DNA from 3 places in the Anaerobacillus sp. ABD4_527 genome. Region 2 is predicted to be linked to each of the others. Evidence: riboswitches for the same ligand, from Rfam matches in the RefSeq annotation. Region 2 holds a riboswitch; each other region holds the start of a gene.
The links. Region 2 has a riboswitch for S-adenosylmethionine ahead of ACXAHI_RS08980 (methionine ABC transporter ATP-binding protein). Riboswitches for the same ligand answer to the same signal wherever they lie in the genome.
Positions count from the first base shown of each region.

Region 1 (7,007 bases), 250 kb from region 2:
AGAAACGAATGAAAAAACTGATCTATAGTCTAATCATGGTGTTAACCGTCGTTCCATTTCTTGCAGCTTGCGGTGGGGAAGACGCCTCTGGAGATGGTGAAGGCAAGCAAGAAATAACAGTGAATGCGATGAGCGAGCCGCCTTCCATGGATCCTGCTCTTGCAACAGATACGACATCAGGGTGGGTACTCGATCATTTATTCGAAGGCTTGTACCGTAAAAATAAAAGCGGTGAAATCGAGCCTGCACTCGCTGAAAAAAAAGAAGTGTCTGATGATGATCGCACGTACACGTTTACACTAAGAGATGCTGAGTGGTCTAATGGAGACCCGATCACTGCAGGTGATTTTGAATTTGCATGGAAGCGCGTGTTGAACCCTGAAACGGGTAGCTCGTTCGCTTTTTACATGTACTACATCAAAGGCGCTGAAGCTTATAACAAAGGAGAAGGTTCTGTTGAGGATGTTGGTATTACGGCAGTAGATGACAAGACGTTAGAAGTAGAACTCAACGCTCCTACTGGATTTATCGAGAGACTACTTTCTTTCTGGACGTTTTATCCTGTGAATCAATCGGTTGTTGAAGGAAACGATAACTGGTCCGCTGAGGCAGACTCGATCGTTAGTAACGGTGCATATCACATGACGAGCTGGAAGCATGACAACGAGCTTTCGATTGAGAAGAGCGATTCCTATTGGGATAAAGAAAGCATCAATATGGAGAAGATCACGTGGAAAATGGTTAACGATGCAACAACGTATTATCAAATGTATAAATCGGGTGAACTGGATATGATCCATACACTGCCGATCGACGTGATTTCTTCTGAAAAAGAAAGCGAAGACTTCAAGATCACACCATATTTCGGCACATACATGTATATGTTCAATGTCGACAAGGAGCCTTTTACAAATGAAAAAGTAAGAAAAGCCTTCGCGATGGCGATCGACCGCAAATCCATTACGGAAGATATCTCACAAGCGGGTGAAACACCAGCATACGGTTTTGTTCCTGAAGGTGTTGATACGCCAAACGGTGATTTCAGAGAACAAGGTGGGGCCTATTTTGAAGAAGATTATGATAAAGCGAAGCAATTGATCGAAGAAGCAAAGCAGGAAGAGGGCTGGAGCGAACTTCCGGCAGTCGAACTGATGTACAACACTTCTGATAACCATAAGAAAATCGCAGAAGGTGTTCAAGAGATGCTGAAGCAGAACCTTGGCATTGAAGTAACACTTAACAACCAGGAATGGAAGACGTACCTTGATACTACGAAGCAAGGTAACTTCCAGATGGCACGAATGGGGTGGATCGGAGTCTATGTTGATCCGACACCTATTCTAGAATACTACCTGGGTGATAGCCCTAACAATCGTACGAACTGGGTGAACGAAGAATACGATTCGCTCATCGCAGAGTCTAAGATGGTGCAGGATGAGGAAAAGCGAATGGAACTCTTGCATAAAGCAGAGGATGTGTTGATGGAAGATATGCCGTTTATGCCTGTCTATCATTATTCTCAAAACTACTTAACTTCACAAGAGTATGACGGAATCGTCTATCCGGTCAACAGGTACCCTGACCTACGCTATGCTGAAAAGAAATAATGTAATGGAGGAAGATCTGCTGAGCAGATCTTCCTTTACCTTGAAAGGATGAGCGAGATGCGAAGGTATGGACTAGCTTTGCTAGGCTCTTTTATTGTGGCGATCATATTTTGGTTAATTCAAGGCGACGCTATTCAATTTGTTAATCGTTCATTTTATTGGGGGATTATTGCGCTAACGGCTGGAACGATTTTAGTGGTGTTAAAAAGTGGCTTCCTAACCTTATTGTTCGAAGGTTTTTCTAAGATCCACCGAATGATTGTGCCTCGGTCACGTTCTATGGAACGTGTCGATGAGCAGGTGAAGAGGGACCCGAGTTTTACAGATTGGAAGGAACGAGTGCTCGTAAGTGGAATTCTTATATGTTACGGAGCAGGCACTGGACTTACAGGAATGTCAGTAGCAGGCGTATTTCTATTTATTTGAAACAATGAGGAGAGGTGTTTAGATGAAAACAAAGATAGAGAAAGAGGAACTTCAAGCAACATCACTATATGACCTGGTATTTGTAGGAGACCCGCAGCTTTCTCCTGACGGGAAAAAAGTGATCTATGTGAAGAAAAAAATTACTGAGGATCGAGAGTATGCTTCTCATCTCGTCATGATCGATCGTGAGAGTGGTGAAGAAGTGGCCTGGACATCGCCCGGGTCTCGCCATCTTGATTCTTCTCCAAGATGGTCTCCTGATGGAAAGGAAATCGCGTTTGTTTCAAACCGTTCGAGAGAAAACCAAATATGGATCATATCTGCTTTCGGAGGTGAGGCCGAACAAGTAACCTCTCTAAAAAATGGAGCAAGTCGCCCGGTGTGGAAACCTGACGGGACTGAACTTCTCGTGTTGAGTGAGAGCACTCCTAAAGGTGGAGATGAGAAGGAAGAAAAAAGAAAGAAAGCACTCGTCGTCGAAGAGCTGCATTACAAAGCAGATGGAAAAGGTTTTCTTAATGGGAAACATACACAGGTCGTCGTAATCGATCGAAAGACTGGGGATGAAAACTGGGTGACGGATGCTGACCTGAATCACTCGGACGCTAGCTGGTCTCCTGATGGTAAACAGATCGCATACGTAAGAAGTAGACGGGAAGAGAAAGGTTCATATGTCCAATCGGATCTATTTATTCAGAATCTTGGAGAAGGATGTGAAGCTGAGCGGCTTAATTCTGAAGGAAGTAGTTTCATAGCTCCGCGGTGGTCTCCAGATGGTTCATCACTATCTTACATTGGACATAACTTTGAGTATGAGAGTGCGACTCTGAATAGAGTTTGGACGGTTGAAATTGAATCGAAAACATTGACGTGCCTTACAGAAACAATCGACCTCGAGTGTTCAGATGTTCTCATTTCAGATCTCCACTGGGGAATTGAGCCGTCTGGAGCGGTGTGGAACGAAGACGGCAAGGCACTCTATTTCCTTGCGAGTGAACATGGAAACACAGGAATTTATTCCATTTGTCTAGATGGCACCCTTCGACAAATAGCGGGGGGTGACAGGCACCACTACGCACTTCACGTAGCGGGTGGTGAAGCTGCAGTAGCGATCAGTGATCCGGTGAATGTTGGTGATATCTATACGCTATCGTTAGAAGGAGAAAGCTCGATAGAAAGAATCACTTCCTGTAATGAAGAGGTGTTGAGTGAGAATTCGCTTTCTACTCCACAACCGTACACGTATGAAAGCAGAGATGGACTGAACATACAGGGGTGGATCATGAAACCGACTTCCTTTGAGGAAGGGAAACAGTATCCGACAGTATTAGAAATTCACGGCGGTCCCCACATGATGTATGGGAATTCATTCATGCACGAATTTCAGCTTCTTGCATCAAGAGGATATGCAGTAGTCTATACGAATCCTCGCGGTAGTCAAGGATATGGTCAGGAGTTCGTGAATGGATGCCGTGGCGACTATGGTGGCGGCGACTATGACGATGTCATGGCAGGTATAGAAGCAGCTGTCGCGCAAACGAGCTTCATAGATTCTGAGAATTTGTTCGTTACCGGCGGCAGCTATGGCGGGTTCATGACGAACTGGATCGTTGGAAAAACAAATCTATTTAAGGCGGCTGTAACGCAGCGATCGATCTCCAACTGGTTAAGCTTCTACGGAGTAAGCGACATAGGTTATTTCTTCACTAAGTGGGAAGTGGGAGCTGACCTCGATGAAGATCCAACGAAGCTATGGGATCATTCACCGTTGAAATATGTTGATAAAATCAAAACACCGCTTCTTATTCTACACAGCGAACAGGACTACCGATGCCCGATCGAGCAAGGTGAGCAGTTGTTCGTTGCGTTGAAGCACCGTGAGAAAAAGACGAAGTTTGTGAGATTCCCAGAATCAGATCACAACCTTTCAAGAAACGGACATCCTGAGCTAAGGGTAGAGCGTTTGAACCATCTGGTCGGCTGGTTTGATGAACACCTCGAAAGCGAGAAAAATTAATCGACAAAATGTGAGGGGTGCCAGGCACCGCAAAGCGCACCGGTACCACGTAGAAAAAGCACTTGACGTTCGGTGAGTGAGGTACTATACTGTTGAGAATAGTTAAACAATCTGAATAATTCAAACTCTTATCAAGAGTGGCGGAGGGACTGGCCCATTGACGCCCAGCAACCATCTCAGTTCGTGAGAAAGGTGCTAATTCCAGCAAACGAGCGATCGTTTGAAAGATGAGAGAGAGTTACATAATGGAAAACACCCAACTCTCTCTGTTCAGCAGGGAGAGTTTTTTTGTTTATGGGGTTGAAACAAAGGAGGGAACCGACGCTCTGGTGATATCGTACGTTTACGTAATTTAGTGCAAAGACGCTTTAAATGAATATAGGAGAGAAAGGGAGTTAAGAGAATGAAGAAACTATCGCTACTAGTAGGTGCATTATTATTAATTGTCGCAGCAGGGTGTTCTGGCAGTGCAGAGTCAGGCAACTCAACCGAAGGGCCGCTAAAGGTAGGGGTAACAGCCGGTCCACATGAAGATGTGATGAAGAAAGTAAAAGAAGTTGCTGAGAAAGATGGTTTTGAGATCGATGTCGTGGCGTTCAACGATTATGTTATGCCAAACAAGGCTCTTGATGAAGGGGAACTCGATGCGAATGTTTACCAGCACGAACCGTATTTAAATGATTTTGTTGAAGAGCGTGGGATGGAATTATCTAAGGTTGCGACGACGATTAATTTTCCGATGGGCATCTATTCCGATCAATATGAGAGCCTTGATAATTTGAAGAAAGGTGACAAAGTAGGATTACCGAATCACTCTACTGGAGAACCCCGAGCCCTCATGTTGTTTGAGGAAGCAGGGATCATTGAATTAAAAGACGGTGTAGGAGTTGAAGCAACGATTAAGGATATTGAGAAGAACCCGTTGAATCTTGAGTTTGTTCCTCTTGAAGCATCGCAGATTCCAAGGCAACTAGGTGAGCTTGCCATCGCTGCGATCAACACGAACTATGCGATGGAAAGCGGTCGGGTTCCAACTGAAGATTCTCTCGTAATGGAACCAGAAGATTCTCCTTGGGTGAACGTAATCGCAACAAAAACCGAGAATAAAGACGACGAAAGAATCAATAAACTAGTGGAATATTATCAGTCAGATGAAGTTAAGAAGTTTATTGAGGAAGAATTCAACGGCTCAGTCATAGCATCCTGGTAATTTCGGTAAAGGAGAGAAGGAAATGATACGACTAGAAAATATCTCAAAAGCGTTTCAAACCGGAACTACTATTACGAAGGCTCTGGATAGCGTTGACCTTAACGTTGAAAAGGGAAAGATCTATGGTGTGATCGGTTATAGTGGCGCTGGTAAAAGTACCCTCGTTCGAACGGTCAATCTGTTAGAGAGACCAACAGAAGGGAAAGTGTTCATTAATGATGTAGAGTTAACCGGTCTATCAGCTGGCAAGTTAAAGAAAACACGTCAGCGAATCGGAATGATCTTTCAGTCGTTCAATCTATTAAAAACGGGGACGGTTTATCAAAATATCGCCATCCCCCTTAAGCTCACTGGGGTTTCAAAAAAGGAGATCGATTCCCGAGTAAGAAAGTATCTACAGATCGTAGGACTAGAAGATAAGCGCGACGTATATCCTGGACAGCTCTCAGGCGGGCAGAAACAAAGAGTTGCGATTGCCCGTGCGCTAGCGCATGAACCGGAAGTTCTTCTGTGTGATGAAGCAACGAGCGCGCTCGATCCTGACACAACGGAGTCGATTTTATCTTTACTCGAGCAAATCAACCAGGAGTTCGGACTAACGATTCTACTCATTACACATGAAATGCACGTGGTTCAAAAGATTTGTCATGAAGTGGCCGTGATGGAAAACGGACGCATCATTGAACAAGGACTCGTTGTTGATCTATTTAGTAGACCAAAGACGCCTACGACGAAACGATTCGTACAATCGCTGTTTCAAGATGACGTACCTGAATCCCTCGTGAAGAAGCTGGAGTCGAAGGGACAAATCGTGACGCTTTCCTTTGTAGGAGAGTCGTCAGGAAAGCCTGCACTTGCGCTCCTTAGTAAAAACTTTGATATTTATCCATCTATTCTTGCAGGGAATATCACGCAGCTTAAGGATCAACCTTTTGGTAGATTAGTTGTTCATCTTGAAGGAGAAGAGTCAGAAACGAAGAGAGCAGTTATGTTTTTAGAAGAACGGGGAATTTTTGTAGAAGGGTATGTACCGGAGGTGAACGCGCATGTCAGCTAAGATTTCGGAATTTATCGATTTATGGGGGGCAGATATTTGGAGTGCAATCATCGAAACGTTCCAGATGGTAGGAATCTCGCTGTTGATTTCCGTGCTATTAGGATTACCACTCGGTGTGCTTCTCGTGCTAACAAGACCTGGGAAGGCGCTAGATAACAAGATACTATTTCGATTGTTAAACGCTGTGATCAATGTGATCAGGTCCATCCCGTTCATCATCTTATTGTTTTTCATCCTGCCTTTTACAAAATTTATCGCAGGCACTACGATTGGAGTGAAGGGTGTAATCGTGCCGCTCGTCGTCTTTACTGCTCCATACATAGCAAGGTTGATGGAGTCCGCTCTTCTTGAAGTGGATCGAGGAGTCGTTGAAGCCTATGAGGCGATGGGGATTAAGACGCGCCACATCATCTGGCATGTACTTGTAAGAGAATCGCGTTCTTCCATCGTATTAGGGCTTACCATTGCAACGATTGGTTTGATCGGAGCCACCGCGATGGCAGGGCTTGTCGGAGCAGGTGGATTAGGTGACCTTGCGTATCGATATGGGCATCTTCGTTACGAAGTCGACGTGATGTACGTAACGGTGTTCTTACTGATCGTACTCGTTCAAGGGCTTCAATCTCTCGGTAATGTAATGGCAGCACGGCTTAAGAAGGACTAGACTTGCGAAAGGAGTTTTCTTATGGA
Region 1 covers NZ_JBSWXZ010000001.1:1,972,511-1,979,517, reverse strand. Annotated here, with positions in the region: gene ACXAHI_RS10240 (ABC transporter ATP-binding protein) at 1-28, shown strand, start outside; gene ACXAHI_RS10235 (peptide ABC transporter substrate-binding protein) at 9-1,607, shown strand; gene ACXAHI_RS10230 (DUF3899 domain-containing protein) at 1,665-2,033, shown strand; gene ACXAHI_RS10225 (S9 family peptidase) at 2,056-4,050, shown strand; SAM riboswitch class I at 4,176-4,284, shown strand; gene ACXAHI_RS10220 (MetQ/NlpA family ABC transporter substrate-binding protein) at 4,454-5,260, shown strand; gene ACXAHI_RS10215 (methionine ABC transporter ATP-binding protein) at 5,283-6,317, shown strand; gene ACXAHI_RS10210 (methionine ABC transporter permease) at 6,307-6,981, shown strand; gene ACXAHI_RS10205 (iron-containing alcohol dehydrogenase family protein) at 7,003-7,007, shown strand, end outside.
Region 1: another riboswitch for S-adenosylmethionine. It lies ahead of ACXAHI_RS10220 (MetQ/NlpA family ABC transporter substrate-binding protein); the one in region 2 lies ahead of ACXAHI_RS08980 (methionine ABC transporter ATP-binding protein).

Region 2 (7,007 bases):
AACCCTCTTGCTATTTATTCGTTTACAGGAACAACAGCTCCATCATACTCTTCTTTAATGAAGGTTTGAATATCTTCAGAACGGAGAACCTCAACAAGAGTTTTTACAGCTTCGTTATCCTCATCACCTTTGTTAACAGTGATGACGTTCACGTATGGAGAGTCAGACCCTTCAAGTGCAATTGCATCTTCTTGTGGATTTAAGCCAGCATCGATCGCATAGTTCGTGTTGATCATAACAGCATCGCCTTCGCCTTGCTTATAGATCTGAGGAAGAAGGGAAGCTTCAACGTTTGTTTTAAAGGTAAGGTCTTTTGGATTTTCAGCAATATCTTCAACTTGTGCATCTGTTGGATCGATACCTTCTTTGATTTTAATTAGACCTTTTGCTTCTAACAATTGAAGCATACGACCATGGTCTGATACAGAGTTACTCATGATGATTTCTGCACCTTTAGGAAGTGCATCAAGGTTTTCATATTCCTGTGAATAGACACCGATCGGCTCGATATGAATTCCACCAGCGTTTACGAAATCATAGTTATCGTTTTCTTCCATTTGTAGCTCCATATAAGGCACTGTTTGGAAGTAGTTCGCATCTAACTCACCGTTAGCGAGCGTTTTGTTCGGAAGAATGTAATCCTGGAAGCGCTCGATTTCAAGAGTAATTCCTTCTTCCTCAAGAAGCGGCTGTGCTTTTTCTAGAATCTCAGCGTGTGGAACGTTTGATGCACCAACAACTAGTTTCGTTTCTTCACTTTCTGATTCAGAGCCTTCGCTGTTACCACCGTTATTGCCTCCACAAGCTGCTAAAGCTGCAAGTGCAACAACTGACAAAAGTAGTACTAGTTTTTTCATGGTTTCTCTCTCCTTTTTTATATCTTATCTTTTATCCATAGCTCGCGTTGTAACATCTCCAATAACCTGAAGAACTGCTACAATAGCGAGAATTAATACAGTTGCGACAAGCGTCACGTCGGGATTATTTCGTTGGAAACCATCTAGATATGCGAGATCTCCTAATCCTCCAGCCCCAACGACACCTGCCATCGCTGTATAGCTCACTAGAGCGATCGCAGTTACTGTGATTCCTGAAATCAATGCTGGCATCGCTTCAGGAAGCAACACTTTAAAAATAATCTGGCCATTCGTAGCCCCCATAGCTTGGGATGCTTCGATCACTCCCTTGTCTACTTCTCTTAGAGCGATTTCGACCATTCGTGCATAGAAAGGGGCAGCCCCTGCAATAAGTGCTGGCAATGCAGCATTAGCTCCCAGCATCGTACCAACAATGTATACAGATAGTGGAATAAGCAAAATAATTAAAATGATGAATGGAATCGAACGGAACAGGTTTACAATCCCTGCAACAAAACCATTAATATATCGATTTTCCCAGACGTTTCCCTTTGAAGTTAAGAAAAGCAGCAGGCCGAGTCCAATGCCGAGTATAAACGTTGCGAATACAGAGATCGCGGTCATGTAGATCGTTTGTAATGCCGCTTCCCACATATCTTCCCAACGTACATTAGGAAATAGTGAACTAAGCATTTGGAATCACCTCTACTTCTACTTTCTGATCACGTGCATAGCTCAGTGCTTTATCAATAGCAGCTTGTTCTCCTTTTAGTAAGACCGATAGCTTACCATAAGGACCATCCTGAGTATGGGTGACCTTCCCTTGAATGATGTTCACTTCGATCTGAAACTCTCTGATTAACTTCGTTACAAGAGGTGAACCCGTAGCTCCTTTTACAAAGGTAAATTGTACGAGAGTCCCTTCTGCAGTTTCAGTGAGGTGTGTAATCGATTCTTTCATTTCCTCAGGCTCACTCAGCTGATTTACAAAGTCACGGGTGATCGGCTGCTGGGGATGATGAAAAATATCAAGTACTGGACCTTCTTCAACAACACTGCCACCTTCCATGACCGCAACACGATGACAAATCTTTCTGATCACGTGCATTTCATGAGTGATCAACACGATCGTTAGTCCTAGCTCTTTATTAATTTTCTTTAATAGGTCGAGAATACTATCTGTGGTCTTCGGATCCAGGGCCGATGTCGCTTCGTCACAAAGTAACACTTTAGGGTTATTAGCAAGTGCCCTCGCAATCCCAACTCGCTGTTTTTGACCACCACTTAGTTGAGATGGATACGCATCTTCTCTTCCCGATAACCCAACGAGGTTGATCAACTCGTCCACTCGAGCTTTTCTTTTCTCTTTCGGCACACCCGATATTTCAAGAGGGAACGCAATATTTTCTTTTACAGTACGTGACCAGAGAATATTAAAATGCTGAAAAATCATTCCGATTTCTTGTCTTGCTAGACGAAGTTCCTTGTTATTCAACTTAGATAATGCTTTGTCATCTACTGTTACGCTACCTTCAGTTGGTCGCTCAAGTAGATTTAACATGCGGATAAGTGTACTCTTTCCAGCGCCACTATATCCGATAACTCCGAAAATTTCGCCTTTTTCAATTGTAAGATCAGTATTCTTCACCGCTTCTACTGGTCCAGAGGCTGCAAAGAACGTCTTCTTTATACCTTTTAACTCAATCATTTGCACACATCCTTTTACCTTACGATGTCCCATCACAATAGGTTGATTTTAAAACCTTTTGAAATAAAAAATGCCTTTCCGCTATGAGCAGAAAGGCACTTGAAATCGATGTCTTTCTCTCATTTCTCAAAGCATTTGCTTTGCAGGAATTGGCACCTTCTCAAACACGCTGTTTGACGGTTGCCGGGCTTCATAGGGCCAGTCCCTCCACCTCTCTGAATAAGAGATATTTAGTTATTAACACGTTACTCTAGTTAAGTACTAAATCGAATTCTAGCATGGGACTTTTAGTGTGTCAATCGATGAGTAAAAAGTCCGAATTTTTAAATAAAACTAGCTGCCAGAGTTTCAACTGCTCCTCTAAAATCAGCCCTCTTTTCTGACAGCGTAAAAGCGCTGCAATCCATACAGCGCTCGCGCCAATGCTTCAGTTGTATCTCTATACGGAGAAAACATGCTATCTTATTTACGCTCTTTGATTTTCATACTGCTCGATTTTATCCTCAAGTGAAAGGGTTCTAGATACTTCGTCCCACCCGTTCAACAACATTTCCTTCCAATACGGATCGATTTCAAACGATACGTGTAGCCCATCGTTATCACTAATAGATTGGTTTTCGAGTTGAACAGTGAGTGAATAACCTTCGCTTGCCTTTGTAAATAATTCTGCAACGGTTTCTTGAGGAAGAGCGATTGGAAGGATACCGTTTTTCACACAGTTGTTGTAAAAGATATCTGCAAAGCTTGGTGCGATGATCACTCTAAATCCGTAGTCTAATAAAGCCCATGGCGCATGTTCTCTCGATGAGCCGCAGCCGAAGTTTTTACCAGCTACTAGGATTGAAGCCGACCTGTATTGCTCTTCATTTAAAGAGAAATCAGACCGTGCGAGTCCATCATCATCGAAACGCCAATGATAGAATAAGAACTGTCCAAACCCTTGTCGCTCGATCCGCTTCAGAAATTGCTTTGGTATTATTTGATCTGTGTCCACATTCACCTTTTCTAGAGGATAGACGACACCTGTATATTCATTGATAGGTTCCATGATTTCACTCCTTTACACGACAGGCTGCTTCATTTTTCTTGCATCTGTAAATTTGCCTTCCAAAGCAGCGGCGGCTGCCATGGCAGGACTGACTAGATGCGTTCTAGAACCATTTCCTTGCCGTCCCTCAAAGTTTCGGTTCGATGTAGAAGCGCATCGCTCTCCTGGTGGAACGATGTCGTCATTCATCGCAAGACACATACTGCATCCCGCTTCTCTCCACTCGAAGCCGGCCTCAATAAACACTTGATCTAGTCCTTCTGCTTCCGCTGTTTCTTTAACAGATTTAGAACCTGGCACGACTAGCGCTCGAACATTGTGGTGTACTTTCCTTCCACGAACAATATTTGCTGCGGCTCTTAAATCACTAATCCTAGAATTTGTACAAGATCCGATAAAGACATGTTGGATGTCTATATCCTGAATTGCCATCCCAGCTGTTAACCCCATATACGTTAAGGCCTGTGCGATTGCTTTTTGATCAGCAGGATCTTCATAGTCCTCTGGAAAAGGCACTCTACCGTAGACGGATGATCCCATAGATGGATTCGTACCCCACGTAACCTGAGGTTCTATCTCATCAGCATGGATCTCTAAAACGTCGTCATACGTTGCGCCTTCATCAGTAGCAAGGTTTTTCCATTCTGATATCGCTGCTTGGAATTCCTCTCCTTGTGGAACATGCCTTTTCCCCTTTAGGTAGTCAAACGTTACCTCATCAGGGCTGATTAATCCTGCTTTAGCACCGGCTTCTATCGACATGTTACAGATTGTCATCCGCTCTTCCATCGACATCTTTCGAATTGCTTCACCTGTATATTCAAGAATAGCACCTGTTCCAGCATTCACTCCAAACTTCGCTATGATTGCAAGAATGATATCCTTCGCCGTTACACCTGCGCCCGGGTGACCATTCACTCGGACTTCAATTGTTTTTGGAGAGGATTGCCAAAGAGTTTGAGTTGAAAGAACATGTTCGACTTCACTCGTTCCAATCCCGAATGCAAGTGCTCCAAAAGCACCGTGTGTCGAGGTATGACTATCTCCGCAAACGATTGTTTTGCCTGGTTGAGTCAACCCTAGTTCTGGGCCAATCACATGGACGATTCCTTGGTCTGGATGGTTAATATCAGCAATTTCCACCCCAAATTCCTTGCAATTTTCTTCTAGTTTCTCCATCTGTACCTTTGAAACAGGATCGTTGATGATATGCCGCGCAATCGTTGGAACATTATGATCCATAGTAGCGAAGGTCAGATCAGGACGTCTGACCTTCCGCTGATTCATACGCAATCCTTCAAAAGCCTGCGGAGATGTTACTTCGTGTACAAGGTGTAAATCGATATAAAGTAAATCTGGACTGCCTTCTTCTCTATGCACAACGTGCTTTTCCCAGATCTTTTCTATAATTGTTTTTGGCTCCACACCCATCCTCCTCACTGTCACGCATAAGCTTCCATGATACCAGCCGTAGCATTATCTTCTGCTAATTGAAAGATAACTTGATCGACCATCTTATCAGTACTTAGACTTCGCTTTCCAACACCCGCAAGATCAGTTGTGAAATACCCAGCTTCAAGAACTTCCAACACAGCTTTATCGATCGCATCAGATTCTTCCTTCATATTGAACGAATGGTTTAACATCATGGATGCAGATAAGATCATCGCTAGTGGATTGGCAAGGTTTTTACCAGCGATATCGGGCGCTGAACCGTGTACTGGTTCATACATGCCAAATCCATCTTTTCTTAGGCTTGCAGATGGAAGCATCCCTAAAGACCCAGTGATCATCGAAGCTTCGTCACTCAAGATATCTCCAAAAAGATTCTCTGTTACGATTACGTCAAAGTGTGCAGGATTCTGAACAATTTTCATCGCTGCAGCATCCACAAGCATATGCTCAACTTCCACGTCCGGGTAAGAGGCTGCTTTTTCATTTACGATTTCACGCCACATCCTGCTCGATTCTAGAACATTCGCTTTGTCGACACTCGTCAGCTTCTTCTTTCGTTTCCTAGCTGCTTTAAATCCTTGATCTACGATACGCTCGATTTCTTCACGCGTATAAGAAAGCGTATCGACTACGCGCTCTCCACCTTCTCTCCGTTCACTCGGTGTACCAAAGTACAAGCCACCCGTTAATTCTCTTAAAATCAGCATATCGACACCTTTGATGCGCTCTTCTTTTAACGGTGATGCCTCTAAAAGACTGTCATAGGCTTTGACCGGACGTAGATTTGCGAACAATTCAAGCTCTTTTCTAATTGTTAGAAGGCCTTTTTCAGGACGAAGTCTTCCAGGCAGATCATCCCACTTCGGTCCACCTACAGCGCCTAAGAGTACAGCGTCCGATCGCTTACACATATCTAGTGTTTCTTTAGGCAACGGTTCGCCTGTTTTATCGATCGCTACGCCCCCGATGACGCCTTTTCGAAATTCGAACACATGGCCGAATCGATCTGCTACGGCATTGAGAACCTTGATCGTTCCCTCCATCACCTCTGTGCCAATTCCGTCTCCTGGTAATACCGCAACTGTTTTCTTCATCCTATATAACCTCCTTTTTAAACGTGAGCTTGCTTTTTCACTAAATAATTTTCACGAGCGAGCGTACGGTTCACTCCATTTAGATATGCATTGGCCGAAGCCTCTAGTACATCCTGGGCAGTACCTCTACCACTCGATTCGATTCCGTTATACAATACTCGGACATGTACTTCAGCTAGAGCATCACGCCCGCCACCGACTGAGCTTAAACGATAGTCTTGTAGTTGTAACGTACCCGGAATCATCAGCTCGATCGTGTTATAGATTGCTTCTACACTACCTGAACCCGTTCCAGCTTGTTGCAGCATCGACCCATCAGGTGAGACCATCGAAATGGTTGCCGTCGGAATGTTAGCAGTACCATACTGTACTTGAATACTATGAATCTCATATTTCTCAACCGTTTCATCGGTTTGAATGTCTGTAAGAAGGGTGATTAAATCTTCCTCGGTAATATGTTTTTTCTTATCGGCAAGGTCTTTGAAATCTGAAAAAGCCTCAAGAATCTTCGAGTCATCCAGAACAAAACCAAGTTCTTTCACTTTATCTTTGAAAGCATGCTTACCAGAATGCTTTCCAAGAACAAGACTATTTGATTGAACACCTATCAATTGAGGACTAATAATTTCATAGGTTGATTTCTCTTTTAGAACGCCATCCTGGTGAATTCCTGATTCATGAGCAAACGCATTTGCTCCAACAACCGCCTTATTTCCTGGCACTGCCATTCCAGTCAGCTTACTGACTAGCGTACTCGTTCGTTTAATTTCATCTAATTTCAAGTTCGTTTCAGCGTTGTAGAAATCATTTCTTATTCGAAGGGCAACGGCTACTTCTTCAATCGC
Region 2 covers NZ_JBSWXZ010000001.1:1,723,296-1,730,302, forward strand. Annotated here, with positions in the region: gene ACXAHI_RS08970 (MetQ/NlpA family ABC transporter substrate-binding protein) at 15-857, opposite strand; gene ACXAHI_RS08975 (methionine ABC transporter permease) at 882-1,550, opposite strand; gene ACXAHI_RS08980 (methionine ABC transporter ATP-binding protein) at 1,543-2,565, opposite strand; SAM riboswitch class I at 2,682-2,791, opposite strand; gene leuD (3-isopropylmalate dehydratase small subunit) at 3,032-3,613, opposite strand; gene leuC (3-isopropylmalate dehydratase large subunit) at 3,626-5,038, opposite strand; gene leuB (3-isopropylmalate dehydrogenase) at 5,056-6,162, opposite strand; gene ACXAHI_RS09000 (2-isopropylmalate synthase) at 6,180-7,007, opposite strand, start outside.

Region 3 (7,007 bases), on a different contig from region 2:
CGCTACTGAGCTTGAAGTAGTAGAAGGTATGCAGTTCGACCGCGGATATGCATCTCCTTACATGGTAACAGACTCCGATAAAATGGAAGCTGTTCTAGAAGATCCATATATCCTTATCACTGATAAGAAGATCGCAAGCATCCAAGATGTACTTCCAGTGCTTGAGCAAGTGGTACAACAAGGTAAACCACTTCTTATGATCGCTGAAGACGTTGAAGGTGAAGCTCTTGCAACGCTTGTTGTTAACAAGCTTCGTGGAACGTTCAACGCAGTAGCTGTTAAAGCTCCTGGTTTCGGTGACCGTCGTAAAGCAATGCTTGAAGACATCGGTACACTAACTGGTGCTGAAGTGATCACTGAAGATCTTGGTCTAGATCTTAAGCAAGCAAACATCACGCAGCTTGGCCGCGCTTCTAAAGTTGTTGTAACGAAAGAAAACACAACAATCGTTGAAGGCTCTGGCGAAACTGACAAGATCGCTGCTCGCGTTAACCAAATCAAAGCTCAGCTAGAAGAAACAACGTCTGAGTTCGATAAAGAAAAGCTTCAGGAGCGTCTTGCTAAACTTGCTGGCGGCGTAGCTGTCATCAAAGTTGGTGCTGCAACTGAAACAGAATTGAAAGAACGTAAACTACGCATCGAGGATGCTCTTAACTCAACTCGCGCAGCAGTTGAAGAAGGTATCGTATCCGGTGGTGGTACTGCGCTCGTTAACGTTGTGAAGGCAGTTCAAGCTGTTGAAGCATCTGGCGACGAAGCAACAGGCGTTAAGATCGTTCTTCGCGCACTAGAAGAGCCAATCCGTCAGATCTCTCACAACGCTGGTCTTGAAGGATCTGTAGTTGTTGAGCGCCTGAAAGGCGAGAAGATCGGTATCGGCTTCAATGCTCTTACTGGTGAGTGGGTAAACATGGTAGACGCTGGTATCGTTGACCCTACAAAAGTTACACGTTCAGCACTACAAAACGCTGCATCTGTATCTGCTATGCTTCTTACAACTGAAGCAGTTATCGCTGATAAGCCTGAGGAAAACGAAGGCGGCGGCATGCCTGACATGAGCGGCATGGGCGGTATGGGTGGAATGGGCGGTATGATGTAAGGTTCTCCTTACATTTTCCCCTTCTGAAACAACCCATTTAAATCAAGAGCCAACTTCCTTATAAAGGAGGTTGGCTCTTTCTTTTTTTATTAATCACTTGAATTAATTCTAAAAAATAGTGAAAAGAAAAGCCTCTCAGCTGTTTAAAACCCTGAGAGGCTTTTATCATATCGTCCACCATAAATAATCGTTGTATAAGGGTTATTCATATCACTCCAACAATAATAACTCCTCGGTGAATCTTAAAGATAGCACTGATCCCCACTTTTTAATGAGCCTTTCAAGACTGAGTGAGACCCCTAAAAAAGTGAGGAGTCTCCCAGCTACCACCCTGGGAGACCAGGCTAATCATTTGAACTACCCTGCGACTTTTTCCTATAAGAAAAAAAGTTGCCTATAGTAAAAGTAACCGAATAATGTTCGGAATGCAAATGATAAGTTAGAAAATGTGTACTTATGATTGATGGTGCCATGAACTTTCGTATTTAGTTAGGCGTGTAAGAGTCATGGCCTAGCGAATTGGTTTTTACAAGTAAAAATGTCCAGTTGGCTCCTCATAAAAATAGATGACGAACATCTCGTTCGTCATCTATTTTTTATATATTAAGTTCCTCCACCAACGTCTCCAAATTCCCCTTCAACCGCTCTTTCGCCTCTTCATCCAAAATAAACTCATTCCCCTCACCACGCTGAACATGCTGGTCGATCACATACGCACCGCTAAGGAGATTCGTCGCTCCAAGAGAAGAGAGTACAGGCTTAAGCGCATAATCGATCGCAAGGAGGTGCCCGAACGATCCACCGATCATCAATGGAAGAACGGCTTTCCCTTTCAATCCTTTTTGAGGAAGAAGATCAAGGTACGTCTTCAATATCCCTGTATAAGCAGCTTTATAAACAGGCGTCAAAATAATAACGGCATCCGCTTTTTCTACTTTTTCGTTCGCTTCTAAAATCGCAGTGCTGCTAAAGTTAGCGGTGATTAAATCTGTAGCGGGTAAGTCGATGACATTGATTGATTCATAGGAAATCGACTGCTCCTTTAAATAACTTTCTGCATAGTCCTTGATTCCTTTTAGTCTCGATTGAAGGGAGTTTCCTCCGTAAATAAGTACAACATTGCTCATTGTTTTCACTCTCCTAAACTAGTGTCATCACATTTTTCTAACACATACTTAGTCAGCAAACACGCTGTTTGCAAGACTATACACAATCGCATCGTCTGTCGGCGGGTTATGAAGTCCTGCGCGTACATTTCGGAAATGGCGCTGTAATGGGTTGCTGGCAGACAGGCTTCTAGCACCGACCACGCGCATCGCTAAATCTACGACTCGGTTCGCACTATTTGTTACGATATGCTTCACGGCTGCTAAGTCCGCTCCCATATGCGGGCGCTCTTCAGGGTTTTCACTCCATCTCTTTGCGACAGCATAAAGAACTTCTCGAGCGTTGAATAGCTCTAACTGCATCTCGCCGATCTTTCTCCTTACTTCTGGCACGTCTTTTATCGGTCCAGGAAGTGTGGAAGGGGAGAAGGAGGAGGCGAATTCGACCGTGTAATCCATGGCTGAAGAGGCGATGCCAAGGTAAACGGCTGGAATCTGCAGGTACCATCCTTTCGGAGATGCTTTGTGGTTCTCCTCAATTACCAATAGATCTTCAGGTTTAACGTGGACGTTATGTAGCACGAGATCATCACTCTTTGTCCCTTTCATGGAGATACTGTCCCACGTTTCCTCAACTTGTACGCCTTCAAGCTTATGATCGATCAGGACAAACCCTTTCTTACCGGTTTGATCAACGTCAGCTGTGACGATGGAGTAATCAAGCGCCACGGCCATCGACGTAAAGGATTTTCGTCCATTGATGATCCAGCCCTCCGGCGTTTTTGTAGCAGTCGTTTGAGGAATCCCGCCGCGTGAAGGACTGCCGGTCGCTTTTTCAGTTTGCGCAAGGTTGAGTAGTGCTTTTTCGTTTACGATCAAGTGGCACACTTTTTCGAAAACCGCTTCATCCCAGGCTCGCGATTCAGCGATTTCTAAGATAACGCCAAGCTGCCAGCCGAGGGACAGTGCCGTCGGACCATCACCTGATGCGAGCTGTTCTTGAACTTTCAAGAACTCGTACAAGTTAAGACCAGAGCCTCCATATTCTTTTGGTACAGTGAGTGATAAAAAGTTCCTTGCCTTTAAATCTTCGAAGTTCTCGTAAGGAAACCTTTCTTCTTCATCATATTTTGCAGATCTACTTTTAAAAAGTTCAACGAGTTCAGTGAGTTCTTCCTTCAAATCAGGCTGCTTTTCAGTTGCAAATGGCATCGGTATCCTCCTTTTTCTCTATACAAAAAAAGTCTACTTTCAGCTGAAAGTAGACTTAGGCTCATCAAAATTCGAACCATACAAGCTTCATCTTTCAGACAAAAAGTCTGCTGGAATGAGCACCTTGCTTAAGATAAGCGGTTGCTGCAGGATCGTTGGACCAGATTCCTCCCCTGACTCTAGATAAATGTATGCGGTAGTGCGTTAAAGAATAGAATACGGACAAATAAACGCAATGTCAACAAGTAATTAGAAAAGAAATAATTTTTTGATTTTTTGTTGACAGGGAATCGATCGGTGCTGTATATTCATCGTTAAATTCAATAAAACAAACTTTCTTATCAAGAGAGGTGGAGGGACTGGCCCTTTGAAGCCTCGGCAACAGACTCGGTTGAGTACTGTGCCAATTCCAGCAAGCGATGCTTGAAGGATAAGAAAAGACAGTTGCTTTTTCACGGCCTCTTCTTTTCTTATGAAGAGGCCTTTTTATGTTTTAAAAAAGAGTGGAGGTTCAAAGAGATGAGTAAACAAATCATTTTGAATGCGTTCGACATGAACAGTTCGATGCACAATTCACATGGGCTATGGAAGCATCCAGAAAGTCAGCGTCATCAGAGATACAAAGACTTAGACTACTGGATCGACCTTGCTAAGACATTAGAGAAAGGGAAGTTCGATGCGGTCTTCTTTGCAGATGTTCTTGGTGTTTATGATGTGTACCAAAAGAGTAAGGATCCTTCAATCCGTGATGGATTGCAAGTGCCGATCAATGATCCCGCACTTCTTGTCCCTGCGATGGCGAGTGTGACCGAGCACCTTTCCTTCGCTGTTACGGTCAGCACGACGTACGAAGCACCTTTTGGAAATGCGCGCAGATTTTCGACGCTTGATCATCTAACAAAAGGGCGAGTTGCCTGGAACGTCGTTACCTCTTATTTACCGAATGCGGCACGCAACTTCGGACTTGAGAAGATGATTCGTCATGATGAGCGTTATGATATCGCTCATGAGTATATGGACGTGTCCTACAAATTGTGGGAAAGGAGCTGGGAGGATGGTGCTGTGGTTGAAGATCGAGAAGCTGATACGCTTGTTGAGCCCGACAAAGTTCATGAAATCAATCATGAAGGTCACTATTTCAGTGTTGAAGGACCGCATCTTAGTGAACCGTCTCCGCAGCGAACGCCTGTGATCTATCAAGCTGGGACATCAGAGAAAGGGCGAGAATTCGCATCAAAGCATGCGGAGTGCGTGTTTGTCGGAGGACCGACTCCTGAGAGAATCCACTACTATGCCGATGATATTCGTGAGCGTGCCGTCAAGCATGGAAGAAATCCAGATCACGTGAAAATTTTCTCGTTTTTAAGTGTGATCGTAGGTGAAACGACTGAGGAAGCAGAGGCGAAGTTTGAGGCGTACAACAAGCTATGGAGTGCTGATGCAGCAAAGGCTCAATACGGTGCGAGCGGCTATGATGTTGCAGAGTTTGAAGAGATGGACCTTGATGAGCCGTTTGAATATAAGAAATCAACAGAAGGCGGTCAGTATAAAGCGGCAACGTTGACGAAGGATGCGCCGAAAAAGCTGACGGTAAGAGAGGTGTTGAATCGCTTTGAATCGATCGACCGCAACAGCGTGATCGTTGGTAACCCTTCTGATGTAGCAGATGCGATTCAATTTCAATTCGAAGCTTCAGGAGTAGATGGATTTAATTTGAACCACCTCGTAACGCCTGGAGACTTGGAAGCTTTCGTAGAATTAGTCGTACCAGAACTACAAAAGCGTGGTCTTTATAAAAAGGATTATCAAGAAGGTACGCTGCGTGAAAAGCTCTTCAACAAAGACGCAAGACTGCCAGACGACCATCCAGGAAAAAACTACGCTTTTCGTAAGGAAGTCGTGCGATGATCGAACTAAGAGAGATTACGAAAGAGTATGGAAAGAAGGACAAGATCGTTGCTGTCGATAACGTTTCTCTTCGTGTAGAAAAGGGAGAAATCTACGGAATCGTTGGGTATAGCGGAGCGGGTAAAAGTACGCTTCTACGTTTTATAAATGCTTTGGAAAGACCGACGACAGGATCAGTACACGTTGACGGAATCGACTTGCTATCGCTATCGAATAAAGAGCTTCGAAAAGCAAGGCAATCGATCGGAATGATTTTTCAAGGATTCTATTTGGTTGCTTCAAAAACAGTCTATGAGAACGTCGCATTTGCACTTCTGGCTGCTGGAGTTAGTAAAAAGCAGATCGGTGAAAAGGTCGATCATTTATTGAGCGTAGTTGACCTTGCTGATCAGAAGGAGAAATACCCGTCACAGTTGAGCGGTGGTCAGAAGCAAAGAGTGAGTATCGCGCGGGCTTTAGCAAATGATCCGAAGGTGTTGCTGTGTGATGAGGCGACGTCCGCTCTAGATCCTAACACGACAAAATCCATTCTTTCATTGCTGAAAGACATCAATCAAAAACTTGGGATTACGATCGTCATCATCACGCATGAAATGGAAGTGGTGAAGGAGATCTGTCATCGCTGTGCGGTCATGCGTGAGGGAAGAGTCGTGGAGTCGGGCACGACGTTCGATATTTTTTCGGATCCAAAAGATGCATTAACAAAAACGTTCATTCAGAACGTACTAGAGTTCCATCTTCCTGATTCGTTGATCGAACATGTACAAGGGAAGCTAGTGAAGCTCATGTTTCTCCGCGATCTAGCAACGGATTCGGTCGTTTCCGATATGCTGCAGAGGTTTAATGTGAAAGGCAACATTTTGCATGGAAAAGTCGAATACATCCAGGAAACGCCGCTCGGTGTGTTCATCATGGATGTGAGTGGAGAGGATGCTGAAGTGTCTCGAGCGATCGCTTACTTAGAGAAGCGAGTAAACAACGTGGAGGTGATCAACGATGGACCACATTATCGAGCTCTTGCCTGAACTGAACGTCGCGTTTTTTGAGACGTTGATCATGGTTGGAATCGCTTTGTTGTTTGCTGTTTTCATTGGTCTCCCGTTAGGGGTCATCCTCTTTATCACAGATCGAGGGTTGTTTTTAGAAAATAAATGGGTGAAACAAGCGGTCGGCATCATCATCAACTTGATTCGTTCCGTCCCCTTCATCATCTTGCTCGTATTCTTGCTTCCGGTAACGAGTCTTCTGTTGGGAACGACGATTGGACCTATGGCAGCTTCTGTTTCCCTTTCCGTTGCAGCGATTCCGTTTTATGCAAGAATCGTAGAATCGGCTGCTCGTGAGATCGACAAAGGTGTGATTGAGGCAGCCGTAGCAGCGGGTGCTTCACCGTGGATGATCATTAAACACATCGTCTTGCCAGAGGCGAAGCCTGGATTGATCACAGGGCTCACGATTACGGCGATTAGTTTGATCGGCTACTCGGCGATGGCTGGAACGATCGGCGGTGGAGGAATCGGGGATCTTGCGATTCGCTACGGATACTACCGTTATGATGATACGGTCATGTTCACGACCGTCATTCTATTGATCGTCATCGTTCAGCTCGTACAGTACTTTGGTGATTTTATTGCGAAAACAGTAGATAAGAAATAATGGATGGAGGCTTTTATATGAAGAAA
Region 3 covers NZ_JBSWXZ010000010.1:12,883-19,889, forward strand. Annotated here, with positions in the region: gene groL (chaperonin GroEL) at 1-1,099, shown strand, start outside; gene ssuE (NADPH-dependent FMN reductase) at 1,696-2,226, opposite strand; gene ACXAHI_RS20665 (acyl-CoA dehydrogenase family protein) at 2,275-3,417, opposite strand; SAM riboswitch class I at 3,502-3,607, opposite strand; SAM riboswitch class I at 3,753-3,854, shown strand; gene ACXAHI_RS20670 (LLM class flavin-dependent oxidoreductase) at 3,937-5,325, shown strand; gene ACXAHI_RS20675 (methionine ABC transporter ATP-binding protein) at 5,322-6,350, shown strand; gene ACXAHI_RS20680 (methionine ABC transporter permease) at 6,322-6,981, shown strand; gene ACXAHI_RS20685 (MetQ/NlpA family ABC transporter substrate-binding protein) at 6,999-7,007, shown strand, end outside.
Region 3: another riboswitch for S-adenosylmethionine. It lies ahead of ACXAHI_RS20670 (LLM class flavin-dependent oxidoreductase); the one in region 2 lies ahead of ACXAHI_RS08980 (methionine ABC transporter ATP-binding protein).